DNA from 4 places in the Jeotgalibacillus malaysiensis genome. Region 1 is predicted to be linked to each of the others. Evidence: riboswitches for the same ligand, from Rfam matches in the RefSeq annotation. Region 1 holds a riboswitch; each other region holds the start of a gene.
What was found. Region 1 has a riboswitch for S-adenosylmethionine ahead of LG330_RS12620 (phosphoadenylyl-sulfate reductase). Riboswitches for the same ligand answer to the same signal wherever they lie in the genome.
Positions count from the first base shown of each region.

Region 2: linked by a shared signal. The riboswitch ahead of LG330_RS16740 (sulfite oxidase-like oxidoreductase) and the one ahead of LG330_RS12620 (phosphoadenylyl-sulfate reductase) in region 1 are both predicted to bind S-adenosylmethionine.
Region 3: linked by a shared signal. The riboswitch ahead of sfnG (dimethylsulfone monooxygenase SfnG) and the one ahead of LG330_RS12620 (phosphoadenylyl-sulfate reductase) in region 1 are both predicted to bind S-adenosylmethionine.
Region 4: linked by a shared signal. The riboswitch ahead of LG330_RS04610 (sodium:solute symporter) and the one ahead of LG330_RS12620 (phosphoadenylyl-sulfate reductase) in region 1 are both predicted to bind S-adenosylmethionine.

Region 1 is NZ_CP085252.1:2,352,189-2,356,403, forward strand. Features, by position in the region: gene LG330_RS12610 (sirohydrochlorin chelatase) at 1-623, opposite strand, end outside; gene cobA (uroporphyrinogen-III C-methyltransferase) at 625-1,392, opposite strand; gene LG330_RS12620 (phosphoadenylyl-sulfate reductase) at 1,410-2,129, opposite strand; SAM riboswitch class I at 2,207-2,295, opposite strand; gene LG330_RS12625 (DUF4317 domain-containing protein) at 2,922-4,085, shown strand; gene LG330_RS12630 (FAD-dependent oxidoreductase) at 4,128-4,215, opposite strand, start outside.
Region 2 is NZ_CP085252.1:3,220,876-3,225,090, forward strand. Features, by position in the region: gene mtnA (S-methyl-5-thioribose-1-phosphate isomerase) at 1-454, opposite strand, end outside; gene mtnK (S-methyl-5-thioribose kinase) at 451-1,665, opposite strand; gene LG330_RS16740 (sulfite oxidase-like oxidoreductase) at 1,681-2,343, opposite strand; SAM riboswitch class I at 2,418-2,537, opposite strand; SAM riboswitch class I at 3,140-3,252, shown strand; gene LG330_RS16745 (2,3-diketo-5-methylthiopentyl-1-phosphate enolase) at 3,330-4,215, shown strand, end outside.
Region 3 is NZ_CP085252.1:2,760,024-2,764,238, forward strand. Features, by position in the region: gene LG330_RS14570 (NADPH-dependent FMN reductase) at 1-432, opposite strand, end outside; gene sfnG (dimethylsulfone monooxygenase SfnG) at 429-1,517, opposite strand; SAM riboswitch class I at 1,730-1,825, opposite strand; gene LG330_RS14580 (MFS transporter) at 1,986-3,185, opposite strand; gene LG330_RS14585 (GTP-binding protein) at 3,415-4,215, shown strand, end outside.
Region 4 is NZ_CP085252.1:789,742-793,956, forward strand. Features, by position in the region: gene LG330_RS04605 (DJ-1/PfpI family protein) at 1-289, shown strand, start outside; gene LG330_RS04610 (sodium:solute symporter) at 628-2,241, opposite strand; SAM riboswitch class I at 2,497-2,602, opposite strand; gene LG330_RS04615 (DNA-binding response regulator) at 3,318-4,091, shown strand; gene LG330_RS04620 (XdhC family protein) at 4,111-4,215, shown strand, end outside.

The sequences.
Region 1 (4,215 bases):
TTCAAAATCCCCACTTCCTTTTCAATGTGCCGGATCAGTCTGCCGGTAAACCAGAGACAGGGGAGTACGATGAGACCTTCTGGATGCTTTTTAACTGCGTCCGCCAGTCCCTGTTCAAACGTCGGTTCCAGAACAGCAAGGTAGCAAACCTCTCCATGCCTGCTTCCGGTTTTCGCTACAAGGTGTTCCCTGATCGTTTCCATCACCTGTTCCGTTGCCGGATTCGTGCTTCCTCTTGCTACAAGGAGAAATGCATCCGTTGATCCTTTTTCGCTAAGCCTGTCGGAGAGTGCATCAATTAAAGCCCCCTGTACACCTAGAGGTTCTCCGTATGTAAAAGTGACATCCGGATATTTCTTCTGAAGGTTCTCCAGTTCATCCGGAATATCTGAATAATAGTGACCGGCACTGAACAGAAGCAGCGGAACAATAGCTATCCGCTTTGCACCTTCCGCTATCAGTTTCCCTGCCCCTTCTTCTATGCCTGGAGAAGCGATTTCCAAGTAGCACAGCCTGTGAAGCGCAACATCAATACCCTTGTGTGCTTCTTCCACGACCCGCTCCACTTCAGCCTTCGTCTCCTCAACCCGACTTCCGTGACTGACATATAGTACTCCCTGCATCTTATCCTGAGACCTCCATTTCTTTCGCTTCTGTGGGCTTTTCGAACCACTGGATGGTTTCCCTGCAGCGGACCACCTCTCCGACGACTATAATGGCCGGATTTTTTATGTGTTCCGCCTTTTCTACAATCGTGTCGAGTTCTCCTGTAACCGTCTCCTGCCATTCCGTCGTTCCCCAACCGACCAGCGCAATCGGCGTCGTTACCGGTTTTCCATGACGGATCAGCCTTTCACATATATCCGGCAGTTTCCTGACGCCCATGTAAATGCAGAGAGTATCCATACTTTTCACGACATGCTCCCAGTACACTTCATCCTCCATTCCGAGTTTGCTTACGCCTGAGATAAATGCAACAGAAGAACTGTGTTCTCTATGAGTTACTGGAATTCCCGCGTAAGCCGGAGCTGCAATACCTGCGGTGATGCCTGGTACGACTTCAAAAGGGATACCGCGTGCGGCCAGCACTTCCGCTTCTTCCCCGCCACGTCCAAATACGAATGGATCGCCGCCTTTCAGCCTGGTGACTGTCAGCCCCTGCGCCTGGAAATCGCAAAGCAGTGTGTTAATCTCTTCCTGGGTTAATGAATGGTGATCCGGACTCTTACCGCAGTAGACAAGACGGGTGTCGCTACCTGCTTCTTCCAGCAGATCCTGATTCACGAGCCGATCGTACAAAATCACGTCTGCCTGCCGGATCGCCTTTAATCCTTTAATAGTGATAAGGTCCGCATCTCCTGGACCTGCACCTACGATATAGACTTTACTCATTTCTCCACTCTCCTTTATCACGATTGACCACCTGTATGGAGTCCACACTCCGTTTTCTCCATCCCTTTCCATCTGCCATCACGACCACCACTTTCTGCTTTAAATGTACATGGAATGCATCCGATACTCGGATACCCTTCATCATGCAAATCATTGTAATTCAACCCATTTAGTCGGATATAAGACCAGACGTCATCCCATGTCCAGTAAATAAGGGGGCATACCTTTATCGATTGGAAACGTTCATCTTTGTTAACGAAATTCGTATTGCTTCGACTGAGCGACTGCTCCCGTCTCAGTCCAGAAACCCACGCCTCTGCTCCATCAAGAGCTTCTTCAAGAGGTTTAATTTTACGGATGAAGCAGCACTGATCAGGATTTCTTTTCCATAGAGCGGAACCGTGTTCCTCTGCTTGTTCTTCAAGTGTCAGGGCCGGCTTTTTCATTTCTATTTGAAGCGCCGGGTATCTCTGCTTCACTTTTTCGATAAGGTCATATGTCTCCTTAAAATGAATACCGGTATCGAGAAATACGATTTTTGCATCCTTTTTCACTTTTGCAATCAGATCGATGAGTACGATTCCCTCCGCTCCAAAACTGCAGGCATACGTAATAGAGTCATACTCTTTGTAAGCCCATCTGAGGACCTCAAGAGCACCTTTCGTCTGATCATCAGCGTTTAGATTACTGAACGGATCTCCAGTGAAATTATCATAGGTAACAGCTGTATTAGTCATAGTCGACTCCTTTCTACGGATATAGAAAAACCTCTCTTCCAAATAAGAAGAGGGGTTTAGAAATCATTCATCCCACTCTCTTATCTTTTCTGGAATTGGCATTGTCTCTTTGTGAGCCGCTGCCGAATCTTCGTAGGGCCAAGCCCCCCACCTCTCTTGATAAGATATAGCTTCAAAAATTTATAAAACCGATAATTCTTAGTGTTTTAGTATGTTTTAACCACGATAACATGAGTCACCTGATCATACAACCAAAAATTTGAAAAATTCTAAATTAAATAAATAGTAATAAAATCGTTTTCCAGCCTTAGACTTTTTGATGCCTTTAAAACGTGGATCTTTTATAAATTCTTCTAAAAACCGTTTAGATATTTTACAGCGTATGCTCATGGTAGCAACATTGACTATAAAAACCCCTTCACTTACAAGTTGCTGTTGGACAAAAATACTTGCACAGCAAAACCAACTATTTGAAGGAAGGTGAAGAGTTAATTTAACAAACGTACGTGTAGTTGGAGCTGGATATTAACACAATTAAGTAATATGTCAAAGAGAAAATTGAGGGAATGGCTTTTCTGCAACTCAGGTTAAAAAATCTTATCTATGCTTCTGGAATATTTACAATTCACTTAGGAACTATGTTTTTAACTGCTGTACAGAAAGTAAAAGAGTAATTATAACTAAGTTAAAGACTGTTTCAGAGGTGCAAAGATATAATGGTCCTTTAAACATTTCCAAGCGACTTATGTTAATATGATGTAGCGTAAAATATCACCCTTAGGAGTGAACAGAGTGGATAAGAAAGATGTAGCAAATATTCGCAAACAATTAAAAACAGATAATGATCTGCTCAGAATTTCAGATATCTTTAATGTGTATATTATGAAGGAATCAACAGATATTTATCATTACCAGCGACAGCCATTTGAAATGCTGGACAGTGATCAGCAGGAACTGTTTATGAATAATTTTAAAAAAGTACTGACGGGTCAAATGAATGAGAAATTATTTGAGCTAAAATTTAAGCGTGATGCTGAAAACAGCAGTCAGCTGATTTTACATAAAGGATTGCTTGGAGAAGGTGAAGACTGGCAGGAACAGATGCTTCAGATGACCGAGAAAATGATTCAGAACCCTTTTGAAAAGGATATTGTCATTACATTTATCCGTGGTGAATACATGAAGCCGACTAAAAAAAGAAGTGAAGCGTCTGAAGAAAGCAGTCGTGATACAGTCTACTCCCATCCGTTTACACTGTGTACTGTCAATAAAACTGAAGAGCCAAAAAAAGAAATTCAGTTTGATTATATCGAAAAAGAATTTAAATATAAGGTCGAAGTCGATCCGGTTATCGACCTGAAAAATCCAATGACCGGCTTTCTATTCCCGTGTATTACAAATCACGCTTCTGATGTGAATCATGTATTATACGCAGCGCCAAAAGCAAATGAACCGGATTTTCATTTTATCGAAGAGGTACTGAACGGTGAAGAAATCATGACTGCGCAGGAAGATAAAGCAGTATTTGAAGAAGTGATTAAAAGCGTCGTCGGTGACCGCCTTTCCCCTTCTACGCTTGCAAAAGTATATAGTGAAATTAACACGACAATTGAAGAGAACGAAGAGGACGAGCCGCCAAAGCTTGATTATAAGGATGTTGAACGCGTGCTGACGAACAGTGGTGAAAAAGTTGAAGGAGATAAGATAAAAGAAGCCTTCCAGCTGATCACTGATGATGAATCGTACGAATTAAAAGCCGGCAGCATTGTACCGAAATACAAAACGAAGTCGATTAAAATCCAGACCATGATCGCAAATATTTCCATCAGCCCGCAGGATCTGCAATACGTCAGACAGGTCAATTATAAAGGAAAGAGATGTATTATGATTGAGATTGAGGAAGATGCAGAGATTGACGGGTTTAAGATGCTGCCTGAAGCATTTGGAGAAGAATAATGTTAGAGAATTGAAAAATCCCGCCAGTAAAGCGGGATTTTTTTATCTTTTCTTTAAAGGTGTTACAGCAGGTCCTTCGAGTACGGCTCCGTCAAATGAGAATCTCGAACCGTGACACGGGCAGTCCCAT
Region 2 (4,215 bases), 870 kb from region 1:
TTGCATGATCAGGAAGCAGCGAAAAGCCGTACTCCCCAATGCGCTTACACGTTTCCTCATCCTGCTGCTGAATCAGGATCGCTTCTGTTTCAAGACGCTCAATCACTTTTGCAGCAGAGTTTTCTTCTTCAGTTGATTTCAGTAATCTTTGAAGCGCCCAGGAAAGATTGACAGCAGTCGGGCGGGATGAATTGAGATAAGCTGCTTTTACAGCAAGTTCTGCTTTTAACAAACCTGGCTCAGTCAGCCCGCTGGTTTTTGCCCATAAAGCAAGGCCATAAGCAGCAGTAATACCGATTGCAGGCGCGCCTCTTACTTTTAATTGCGTAATGCTGTCCCATACATCTTCAATCGTTTTTAAAAAGATATATTCCACTTCTCCGGGAAGCTTCTGCTGATTCAACAGACGGATCGCACCGCCTTCCCAGATGACCGGTTTAATAAAGTTTGTCATTTTGCCAGCCCCTTCAGATAAGCAGTCAGGCTTTTCGGTGAACGCCATACTGTACGGTTAAAAATCAGTGATCTGCCAGTTTCAATCGCACGCTGCTGCGCCTGCAGTCTGCCCGCTTCGTCTTCAATTCCATCGATATCTTCAACGTGCGCCAGTCCGATGATTCGTCGGATCGTTTTACAGCCGGCAAATCCGAGCGTATCCTGCCAGATCTTTTCAAGCACATAATCTGCATACTGATCAGTGCGCTGTCTTTCTTCAAACCCTTTTTCAAGCAGCAGCTCGCGGTAGCGCTTTTCAAATACTGCCCACGTCTGTTCAATTGCCTCAAGCAGGTACTCACTGATTTCAGTACGCTTATTTTCATCCGCTCTTTCCTGTTGTGCGATATAGTTGAGCGTCAGGTTGGCAATGAATGCACCGATATCAAATCCTGCCGGACCATAAAATGCAAATTCAGGGTCAATCACTTTTGTAGACTCCTCCGTTACAAACACACTGCCTGTATGAAGGTCTCCGTGAAGCAATGTTTCTCCTTCAGTGAGGAATTGTTTTTTCAATTTTGCGACTTCAAAGATTAGACGATCGTCCTGCCACAGTGACTCCACTACTTCCTGAAGGCTTTCAGGGTAGGAATTCGATTCAGCATTTTGATAAGGATCTGTGAAAACGAGCTTTTCAGTAATGTCACACAGGTCAGGATTTACAAACTGGCGTGCAAGCTTTTTCTTTTCAACCGGTCCAAGTGCTTCATCAGAGGCGTTGAACAGATTTTCTGCAAGGTATGAGCCAATATGTGCTGAAATGTGGGGGTAGAAGTTCCCTTCAAGCAGTCCTTTTCTGAGAATCACATGATCTGACAGGTCCTCCATCACCGTTACTGCATAGTCATCGTCATAATCAAATACTTCCGGTACAAGCGCCGGTACATATTTTGCTGCTTCCTGCAGTGCCTGACGTTCAATGCGTGCACGGTCTAGCGAGAGCGGCCAGCTTTCACCGACAACCTTTGCATAAGGCAGCGCCTGCTTCACAACGAGTGATTTGTCAGTTTTCAGATCCTTCACAATAAACACGTAGTTCAGATTCCCGTCTCCAACTTCGTTACACGTTACCTGCTCTTTATCAGTGATGAGTCCCTTATTTTTTAAATAAACGAGGACACTCTGATCAGTAAATGGTTCATACACATGCTCACGTACATTTGTCATTAACGTTCCTCTCCTTTAATCGAATTCTTTTTTATGCCACTCATCTTTAGGAATGTCTAAGTCCTCTCCTGAAAAACGTTCTTCTCTGAATACTTCACCGTAATTATGGAATCCGTTACGCTCCCAGAACCCCGGGCGGTCTTCCTGTAAAAACTCGATTCCTCTGATCCACTTCACACTCTTCCAGAAATACAGATGCGGTACGACCAGTCTGAATGGATAACCATGCTTCGCTGTCAGCGGCTTTCCTTCAAAGGAGTGAGCGAGCAGAATGTCATCTTTTAATAGATCCTCAAGTGGTAAGTTGGCTTCATAATCATGATCTCCATAAATCATAACGTGCTTCGTGCCTTCAGGAATTTCAAAGTCTTTCAGCAGATCTCTGATTGTGACGCCTGTAAAAGCATTATCAAATCGCGACCACCTTGTGACGCAGTGAATATCTTTTACAACCGTCGTCTGCGGCAGCTGCATGAGCTCGTCATATGTGAATTTCTTTTTAGTTACACCTTCACCAAACAGCGTGAAATCCCATGTAGCAAGATTGTATTCAGGGACCTCGCCTTCATGCAGAATCGGAAATTTTTCTGTCAGCGTTTGACCTGGCGGGAGTCTGCCCTCGTGTGTATTTTTCTGTACCGGCGGCCGTGCTTTTTTCAACCGTTCTGCCTTACCCATTGTTTCACGCTCCTTTTTAAACAATAAAAAGCCCCTTTCTAAGATAGAAAGAGGCAGAATTAGACTGATTCGACCTCTTATCTCTCAGACCATTACGTCTGTTGGATGTAGCACCGTGTCCCTGCTGAATGTATACAGCGGGCCGGTTGCCGGGCTTCATAGGGCCAATTCCCTCAGCCAACTCTCGATAAGAGTGGTATATGTAGTTGGTTGTTATTGGTTATTTCGAATTCATAATTGCAAGTTTACGGAATAGAGTGACGTTTTGTCAATGAGTTTTTTAAAAATTATTTTTGAGGGCTTCTGGGAACCGCTGTTGACCTGCGTTTCAGGCGGACGCTTTCCGGACGGTGGTTGCTGAGCCTCCTCAAGCTTCGCTTTGCGGGGTCTCAGCTTCCCACTAATCGTCCCGGAGTCGCCGCCTTACACTCCGGTCAACAGCTTAGTTATCTTTAAAAAGTATATATAGTTGGTTGATCAATTATTTCTCATACTTTTTAGTTTGTAAAAAATTCTTGATATCTGCACAGCGAGTGATTGGAGCGTAAGGGGGCGACTCCTGTGGCAGGAAGGGACAGGTGAGACAGAGCATGGCGAAGCCTGCGGGCTCACCGCCCGGCCGCGGAAAGCGTCCCCCTGAAGCGGAAATCACCCGCCAAATTATATGAGACAAACACAATATTACTCATAAACTAAAAGCACAATAATATAATTTTCTGAAAAATCGGCTTGACGTTTTTGAAGATCTCTGACATAATTCGGTACATGATTTTAAAACCAACCGAATACGTATAAACTCTTATAAAGAGCAGGTGGAGGGGCGAGCCCGATGAAACCCGGCAACCTGTTTCAGCGATTTACCGCTGATTCAAGGTGCTAATTCTCACAGCGACAGCTGAAGGATAAGAGGAAGAACGTTCATTTAGATGTCCGCTTCCTCTTTGGGAGCGGATTTTTCATTTCTGTTTTTTGAAAGGATGTCTATAATGTCAAAAATTACAGCGACTTATCTTGTACATGATGCAAAAGGAAATTTAGATAAAAAGGCTGAGTCTATCGCACTTGGACTGACGGTCGGTTCATGGACGGACCTGCCGGCGGTTGATCAGGAGCAATTGAAAAAGCATAAGGGTGAGGTTGTTGCTGTCAGTGAAACGTCACCTTCAGCAGCAGCCGGCCACTTAGGTGAGCGTAAGGCTGGACTGATTAAAATCGCCTATCCGGCAGCAAATTTCAGTGCTGATATTCCGGCAATCCTGACCACAATTTTTGGAAAGCTTTCACTTGATGGTGAAGTAAAGCTTGTTGATATTGAACTTGATGAAGCACTTGAGCAGCAGTTCCCCGGTCCACAGTTCGGGATTGAATCAATCAGAAATAAGCTTGGCGTACACGATCGCCCGCTGCTGATGAGTATTTTTAAGGGCATGATCGGACGTGGAACAGATCTTTTTGAAGAACAATTGCGCGCACAGGCTGCAGGTGGCGTTGACCTTGTAAAGGATGATGAGATTTTATTTGATAATCCGCTCACACCTTTTGAGGATCGGATCCGCCGTGGTGTGAAGGTGCTGAATGAAGAATATGAGCGCACAGGTCACCGCACGTTATATGCAGTGAATCTTTCAGGAAGAACATTTGATTTAAAAGAAAAGGCACGAAAAGCAGTTTCGCTGGGCGCAAATGCACTTCTGTTTAACGTATTCGCTTACGGGCTTGATACACTGCAGAGTCTGGCTGAGGATCCGTATATCGATGTACCGATTATGGCGCATCCTGCTGTATCCGGCGCTTTTACGGCTTCACCGCTTTACGGGATTTCTAATCAGGTGCTGCTCGGTAAACTGCTTCGTCTCGCGGGTGCAGATTTCG
Region 3 (4,215 bases), 410 kb from region 1:
ATCGTTGTGTGCGTAAACCCCTCCCGGTACGATATGTGCCCGAAAGTAGCTTGCTAGCGGGTTCAGCTGGTGTTCGATCGCCAGGTAATGGTGGTAGGTGCCTCCTGTTGCGACAAAGCCGATCACTTTTCCGCGCAGGGCATCATTTGGGATCAGGTCAAAAACATTTTTCAGTGCACCTGTCAGCGATCCTCTGTAAATTGGCGTTCCAATGACAAATGCATCTGCTTCAACAATCTTTCTGATGATCAGGTCTGTATCCCCTTCATAGGTCAATGGATCACGCCCGTCGCAAAATTCAACCTTGAGATCTGCAAGGTTTAGCGCTTCAACTTCTACAGAATCAAACTCACTGAGCAGGGCTGCAGCTTCTTTTATGACCGTATAAGTTTTCGAGCCCGACAGACTGCCTGATAATGCTAGAACCTTCATGCCAGTACCCCGCTTTCTTTTAACGCCAGTTCTTTCTCTTTTACGAGTGGAATGACTTCTTTACCGAAGCGTTCAAGGTCCGTTTCGTAATGGAAATGGCCTGTCAGTACGATATCCACGCCGAGCTTTTTCAGCTCAATGATTCTGTCAGCCACCTGTTCAGCTGTCCCGATCAGACCGGTTTTAAAGCCGTCATTATACTGCACGAGATCTTCAAAGGTGGAATTTGCCCACATGCCATCCTTCTCCTTAGAAGCCTGACCCGCGTCCTTCACTGCTTCCCTGAACCCTTCAACCGCCTCTTTATCTGCGTGCGAAACGATTTGTCTGAGCAGATCGACTGCTTCTTCCTCAGTATCGCGCACGATTGCAAAACCATTTGCAGCAAACTTCACTGTTCTTCCTTCTTTTACAGCAAGCGCACGCACCTCATCTATCTGCTTTTTAAAACCTTCCAGTGTATTCCCGTTCATAAAATAAACATCAGAGACTCGCGCCGCCATTTCCTTTGCAGCCTGTGAATTACCTCCCTGAAAAATTGGAAGGTCCCCACCCTGCACCGGCTTCGGTTTAAAAGGTGCTTCATTGATCCGATAAAAATCACCTTTAAAAGTTGTTGTTTCTTTTGTCCAGAGCTCCCTCAACACCCGGGCAAACTCTTCAGATCTTCTGTAGCGTTCATCATGATCAAGCCAGTGCTCACCGTACCCGATAAACTCCTGCTTGAACCAGCCGCTCACAATATTCACAGCTGCACGGCCGTTGCTGATCTGATCAAGTGTGGCGAGCATTTTCGCATACACGGCTGGATGCCAAAGACCCGGATGAACAGCTGCAATCAGATTAATTTTTTTTGTTACTGCAGCAAGCGCTGACCCAAGCGTAATCGCCTCAAGCTGATTTTCAGCCCCATATCTTGCAAAAAATCTCGTCTGTAAAAGGGCATAATCATACCCTGCATCTTCAGCAATCTGAACATATCTTTTATTCGCGTCAAAGCTCCAATCCGTATGCTGAGGCAGCTTTGATACAACAAGTCCCCCACTGACATTCGGTACCCAATATGCAAACTTCAAATTCGTCATGTTCATCGTCTCCTTTTAATAAAGTAAATAGACGAACATCCCTGTCAGTGATACGATTAAATAGATGAACAGAGATATTCGGCGCAACCCGGTGTCTTAACTCATCATCGGAAGAGGTGTTGCCGCACCTCTTCTTTTTATTTTCACCAAAATAAAACCCGCCTCCTTTTATCCAAAAACAAAAGGAAGCGAGCTTTTCCGGCCACAGCCACCTCTTATCTTCGGAAACAATCCTCTGAAATTAGCACCGCGCATCGCCGGTTGCCGAGGCTTCATCGGGTCAGTCCCTCCGCCTCTCTTGATAAGAAGTAAAGCTATTCAGTTATAAAGCCTATCTTAAAGGTCGGAATTGGAATTGTCAAACTATTTTTGAAATAATTTATGTGATACAGGGGGGACGGAGGTTGCTGTATCAAAAAGGATAATTTTGCATAAATGATACAAGAACCTCCGTCCCCCTGTATCACCCTAAAACCCCTTCATCTTCCTCAAAACAAAAGCCAGCACCCCGGCCACACCCAACAGCCCAGCCATCAATAGCCATGCAGTCTGAAAGTTTCCACTCATATCAATCGTCAGGCCAAAGAGCGGTGGCAAAATAATGACGCCTGCTGAGCCGATTGTGAGGCTGACTCCACTTGCCGCCCCTGCCTGCTGTCTGGGTGTCAGTTCTGTTGCGATATTCATCCACAGTCCGTTAAATCCTGATACGGCAAACCCCAGAACGACTACGATTACAACTAGCAGCGGGACCGGAATTCCCTCAGTTAAAAACGCCATGCCGAGCGCTCCGGTCAGTGCTGTCACAATAATAATCATGAGCACTGGAAATCTTCTTCCGCCAAATAAGGTATCGCTGATTGACCCCCAAATAATTCTGCCAAACGAACCGCTTGCTTCAGATAATACAAGCATCGCTCCTGCCAGTGCCAGACTAAAAAACAGTTCATCCGTAACGAAAAATAATAGATATGTATTCACACTCATTTGCGAACCGTTTAGAATTAGTGCTACTAAGCTGATTAAAAGCAGGGGTTTATACGTAATAATACCAAGCATACTCCCTTTTACCGCAGGCTCACGGGCAGTTTTTTCAGCGAGCTGTTCTTTGTAAAAGCGAAACGCAATGATGCCGCTCAGCATCACTACAACACACGCAACTGCCATTGCCACACGCCAGCCAAATGCCACTGCAAGTGGTAAAAGTGCAATTGCTGCAAGGGCTGAACCGAATGTGACACCCATCTGCTTGATCCCCATCGCTGTCCCTCTTTTAGCCGGGAACCAGTAAAGAATGCCGCGATTCGTCACGGGATGCATAGCGCCATACCCCATCCCGCCGAGCATGATAAAAAATAGTAATATGTAAAGGCCTGACGCAAAAGATCCAAGCAGAAAAGCTGTACCGAGCACCAGACACACGATCAACAGCAATCGTCGCGTTCCGATCTTATCAGTCAGCATCCCCGCCGGAATACTGACCAGCATCTGTCCCAAAAATAAAAATGAAGGCAGCAATCCTACCTGCGCTTTTGAAAGTGTAAGATCCTCAGCAATCAACGGGCCAAGCGGTGCAAGCGAACGCCCCACAAGCGCAACAGCCACCTGCGCCAAAAGCAGCCAGCCAAGCATCTGCCATGCAGTTGAAAGTCCTCTATGATTTGACATCGTTCTGGCTCCTTTCAGTAACCGGATAATGTTTCCATTATACATGAAGCATGAAAATAAAACGGCACAGCGGGGACGGAGTTGACTGTTTCACTTTTAGAATGATTTTAAAAGTGGATCACTTAACTCCGTCCCCACTGTATACCCCCCCTATTAACCCTTTACATCACCCCAAAAATCCGCTATTCTTTAAATCGTAATAATTACGTTTTAAGAGAGGGTTATAATGATGACGATACCAGTTACGGTTTTGAGTGGTTATTTAGGTGCGGGTAAGACGACTTTGTTGAATCATATTTTACATAGTAAGCAGGATTTGAGAGCGGCTGTGATTGTGAATGATATGAGTGAAGTGAATATTGATGGCGGTCAGTTGAAGAAGGGTTATTTTTCGCAAACGGATGAGACGCTGGTTGAGATGCAGAACGGCTGTATTTGCTGTACTTTGCGTGAGGATTTGATGATTGAAGTAAAGCGGCTGGCTGAGATTGGCGAAATTGACTATATCGTGATTGAATCAACAGGAATTTCTGAACCGATCCCTGTTGCGCAGACATTTGTGTACGAGGATGAAGAAACCGGAATTGATTTAAGTAAGTTAACACGGCTCGATACAATGGTGACTGTTGTGGATGCACTCAGATTTGCAAATGATCTTGAGAGCGGCGAAACGCTTCTTGACCGTAAACAGACAGATGATGAGCAGGATGAGCGTGACGTGTCTGACCTCCTGATTGATCAGGTTGAATTTGCTGATGTCATTATTTTAAATAAAATCGATCTTGTTTCTTCTGAGGAAGCGGATGCGATCAGGGTTCTGCTGAAGACATTAAACCCCGAAGCAAAGATCCTGACAGCTTCATACGGTCAGGTAGACCCGCTGGACATTTTAAATACGAAAGCTTTTGATTTTGAGAAAGCCAGCCAGGGTGCGGGGTGGATCAAAGAGTTGAATGAAGAGCATATCCCGGAAACAGAAGAGTACGGGATTACATCTTTCCTTTATAAAAGGCAGCATCCTTTTCACCCG
Region 4 (4,215 bases), 1.6 Mb from region 1:
ACCAGAATATATCCGTATGAATGAAGCCGTGGCCCCTATTATCAGTCACTTTTTCAAGGAAAATAAGCCTGTTGGAGCAATTTGTCACGCGGCTCAGTTACTGAGTGTAATCCCTGAATTGATGGAAGGAAGAGAATATACAGCCTATCCTTCCTGCAGACCTGATGTATTAGCCTGCGGAGCAAAATACATCGACGAACAGGTACACCTTCACCAAAACCTTGTATCGGGTCAAGCATGGCCAGATCTGCCGGGATTTATGAGGGAATTTCTTACTTTGCTGAAATAGGTGCAATTCCAATTGAATGGGTAAATGAATGGCAGCAAGGGGTTTCCTTCTATTATATAGAGGACACCTCTTCTGTATGGGTTTGTGATACCGGTCAAATCAAAAGGATGAATGTTTTTTCAAGCCATCATTTTTGTCAATATACATAGGCTACGGTCGCTAGCCAATACTGCTGACTTTTGCATCCTAGTGATGTAAACTCTCTTATATTAATCTATGAAAAGAAAGGTACTACAAAAAAGCTTAGAGCCAAATAAAATGTTCAAGCTTTTTTGTAGTACATGTTTTAAGGTTTTCTTTACAATATTTGAACGATTTTCATAGGGATCCCTTAATCTTTAAGAAACCACCTGTTCCTGAACAGATCCTTCGGTTACTTTTGGTTTGATAAAAATAATACTTCCGATAAATACAGCTAATACATTAAGGAAGAGGGTCAAACCTATCACACCAGCGGCGTGGAGAGATTCATAGAATAAGCCGTTAATGACAATCAGTGCTACAAGAATTGTCAACACACCGCCTCCTTTTACAGAGCGGTTGTTGATGATCTTCCAATTTCCATAGTTGAAAACAACGGTAAACAATACCATAACGAGAATGTTGACGCTCATTCCTACCCAAACCGGGTGAATGTTCAAGAAGAAATCAGCAGGGTGCCAATTGCTCAGGTGATACCAGGTTAAGCCTGCTGCAAACCCGCCGAATAGCGCTCCGAGGACGGCCCGCTTTGTAACAAGCGGCCAGAATAATGCAGCGACTACAGGTGCAAAAGTGGCAGAGTTTCTCATTGTCCATGCAAGTACGTTCCACCAGGCGGCTTGTTCAGTACGCAGGAAGCCGAAGATAATCATAAGTCCTGTCAACAGCAGCAGCGACCATTTTGTATACTTAACGAGCTGTTCTGGAGAAGCGCCGGGGAAAATGGCGCTTCCGACGTCTTTACCAAGACTGGTTGCCCCTGAGAACTGACAAGGCGCTCCCCATCCGAGAGCACAAGCCCAGATGCCTAAAAAGAACAGGCCAACCAGTGGTGCGGGCAGTACTTCCATTAAATATTGGGGAAGTGCAACCAGTCCCATACTGGCGTCAGGAACGACCGCAGCGGCAGACAAACCAAACAGGATACCTAATAGAATAAAAGGTACACTCATTATTTCTGCTACGAGTAAGCCTTTGCGACCTTCCTCAGGTGTTTTACAAGATAAGGCCATCTGAAAAGCAGCTTGCGCTAAAATTACGTTTACTAAGAAAGTGGCAAACCATACAAGGATCACTTGAAGACCAGCGCCTCCCCAATCAAACATGTTCGGCTGATCGGCGGCAAGTTGCTGCAAGCCGGAGATACCCGGGTTGATAAAGAATGCCACAGTCCCAATTATAAACATGATGGCAAAAATAAACGTGTTCATCGTCTGTGTAAATGCTATAGCCCACATACCCCCTGATTGTAAATAAACAAATAGTAAGAGGGCTGTAAAAGCGATGGATAGGGACAACGAAACGCCAGTAAACACATGAAAGGCAGAAGCAAAAGCAATAGCTGTAGCTACGGACCACATCGGAAAGGCAAACGCCGTAATCACGCCCGATAAAGCTTTAGCACGTCTGCCGAATTGATCACCGATTAATCCTGTAATCGTGACAATTAACTTTTCACGGAATGATTTGATTAATAATAAGGCAATCAGTAAGACTTGTATTGTTTCTGCGATCCCGTACCAAATTGCTGAAATTCCTGTCAGGTAGGAAAGCTCAACGATCGATATGTACGTAGAACCTGAGAAGAGTCCGGTAATACAAAAGGCAACCGTCCACCATCTGAACGTCCTTCCTCCAACAAAATATTGCTCGCCGCGGCTGGCTTTACGTTTCGCTATATTACCGACAATGATGAGGGCGAACGTATATAGTACGGCCAGTGAAATGACCCATAATCCGTATGAACTCATATTTTCTCCTCCTCTTTGAATGTCCAGATTACTTCAATTTCTACGTCTGCATCCATAAGCAGGTTGTAAGCCGGACAGTGTTTTGAACGCATTGAATAAAATCTCCTTTATTTACTTCTTCCTCGGTAAATGTAACGTAATGCTGAATTCTTCTGTGTTTGCTGATCTGCCATTTAATTTTCCCTCCATCCGAAATTAAAAAAACCCTGCTACTTTTCTGTAAGAAAAATAGCAGGGTTGATTTGAACGTCCCGACTCTTATCTTTCAGACAGAAAGTGTCTGCTGGAATGAGCACCTTGTTCTAAAAACAGGTTGCCGCGGGATCACAGGACCAGGTTCCTCCACCGCTCTCGATAAGAAAATTATGAAATTAACGACTATTTTACTTGTATAGCTAACAGTGTGTCAACCGTATTTTAAAATTAACATCATGTTCTGCAGAACCAGCGACCCACGATACCTGGTGAAGAGGTAAGGAGTATTGGAGAAGTCATTGATGGTTATTACCTATATATCAAAAGTGTTGAATAGGAATAGGAGTAAGTACATACTTGCCTGCTTTTGAACCTGCAAAGGAGGAGCCTATTCTTATAAGATCTGAATACCAGTACGTCCAGGCCGATTGGCGAGTTTTGAAGGAATTTAGCTGCTTTCCCACGAACTATATTGGGATGGTACTTACTTGAACGTACTGTAAGAGACAAATGAGGAGCTGATTATCCTTTCCTATGTATTCAATTCATAGCAAGGCATGTATTATCGATGATCAATGAGTTAATTACATCATGAAGAACTCTTATCTTAACGTTTACTCTTATACTGACCCCAGGGATATTTATACCCAAGTTGAACACAAGATGCGGATCTTATATGTAATATTTTGTAAAACAACTGAAAATTAATAAGAATTCTAAGAGTAAAAAGTGATAAATTGAAACATACATGCAAATTTGTGCAATAATATTTAAAATAATTAGAAAATTATAAAAACAATTAAAATCAAATAATAAAAAGCAAAATAATGAAACTGTTCCTTAACGAAGTCTACTAGGATTTAAGAAGAGGGGGAGAAAGCTTGGCTGAATTGCTGATTGTTGATAATGATCAACTAGCTAGACGAGAGATATGTACGATAATAAAAGAAAGCAAATATCACTTCTTATCTATATATGAGTCAAGTACAGTTCAAAGAGGCCTGCTCCTTTTGAAGCAAAGTCAACCAAGTGCCCTTATTATCGATCTTTCATTACCTGATATGGATGGAATTAAATTCGGGAGAACAGCACTTCAATTATATCCCACACTGCCGGTAATTGTCGTCACTCAGCTGAAGATGTTTGAGTTAGCTCAAGATGCGATTAACTCGGGTTTTTCTTCCTATTTATTGAAACCGCTTTCAAAAAATGAATTAATTGAAACATTTGACCGGGTACTGGCTCCAGAGATCAGTTCGGAATTAAATAACGGAACCAATAAACAATCAGGTCAGTTTTTATCAGATATCAAGAATCCAATCGAAAGCACAATCCAGTATATTCAACTGAACTACGGCGAACAGCTGACATTAAAGGGAATAGCCGATCTTGTGTATTTGAGTCCTTCTTACTTCAGCCGTTTATTTAAAGAAGATACTGGAATGACATTTGTTGAATATTTATCATTTGTCAGGGTGCAAAAAGCAAAAGGAATGCTTCGGCTTTCTTCTTTGCCAATTGAAGTGATTGCAAACAATACCGGTTTTGCAAACTCAAGTTATTTTGCCACAGCATTCAAAAAAATTGTAGGAAAAACACCGAGTGAATATCGGGAACAATTTCACTGGAAAGCAAGTGCATCTTTAAAAGCTTAAAGCGGGAGGTGAGTATATCATGATTGCCATTCAAAAGGAAATACAAAAGTGTCTACAAAACGGATCAAATGGTGTAATCGGAACCATTATTTCCACAGAAGGCTCTACCTATCAAAAAACAGGC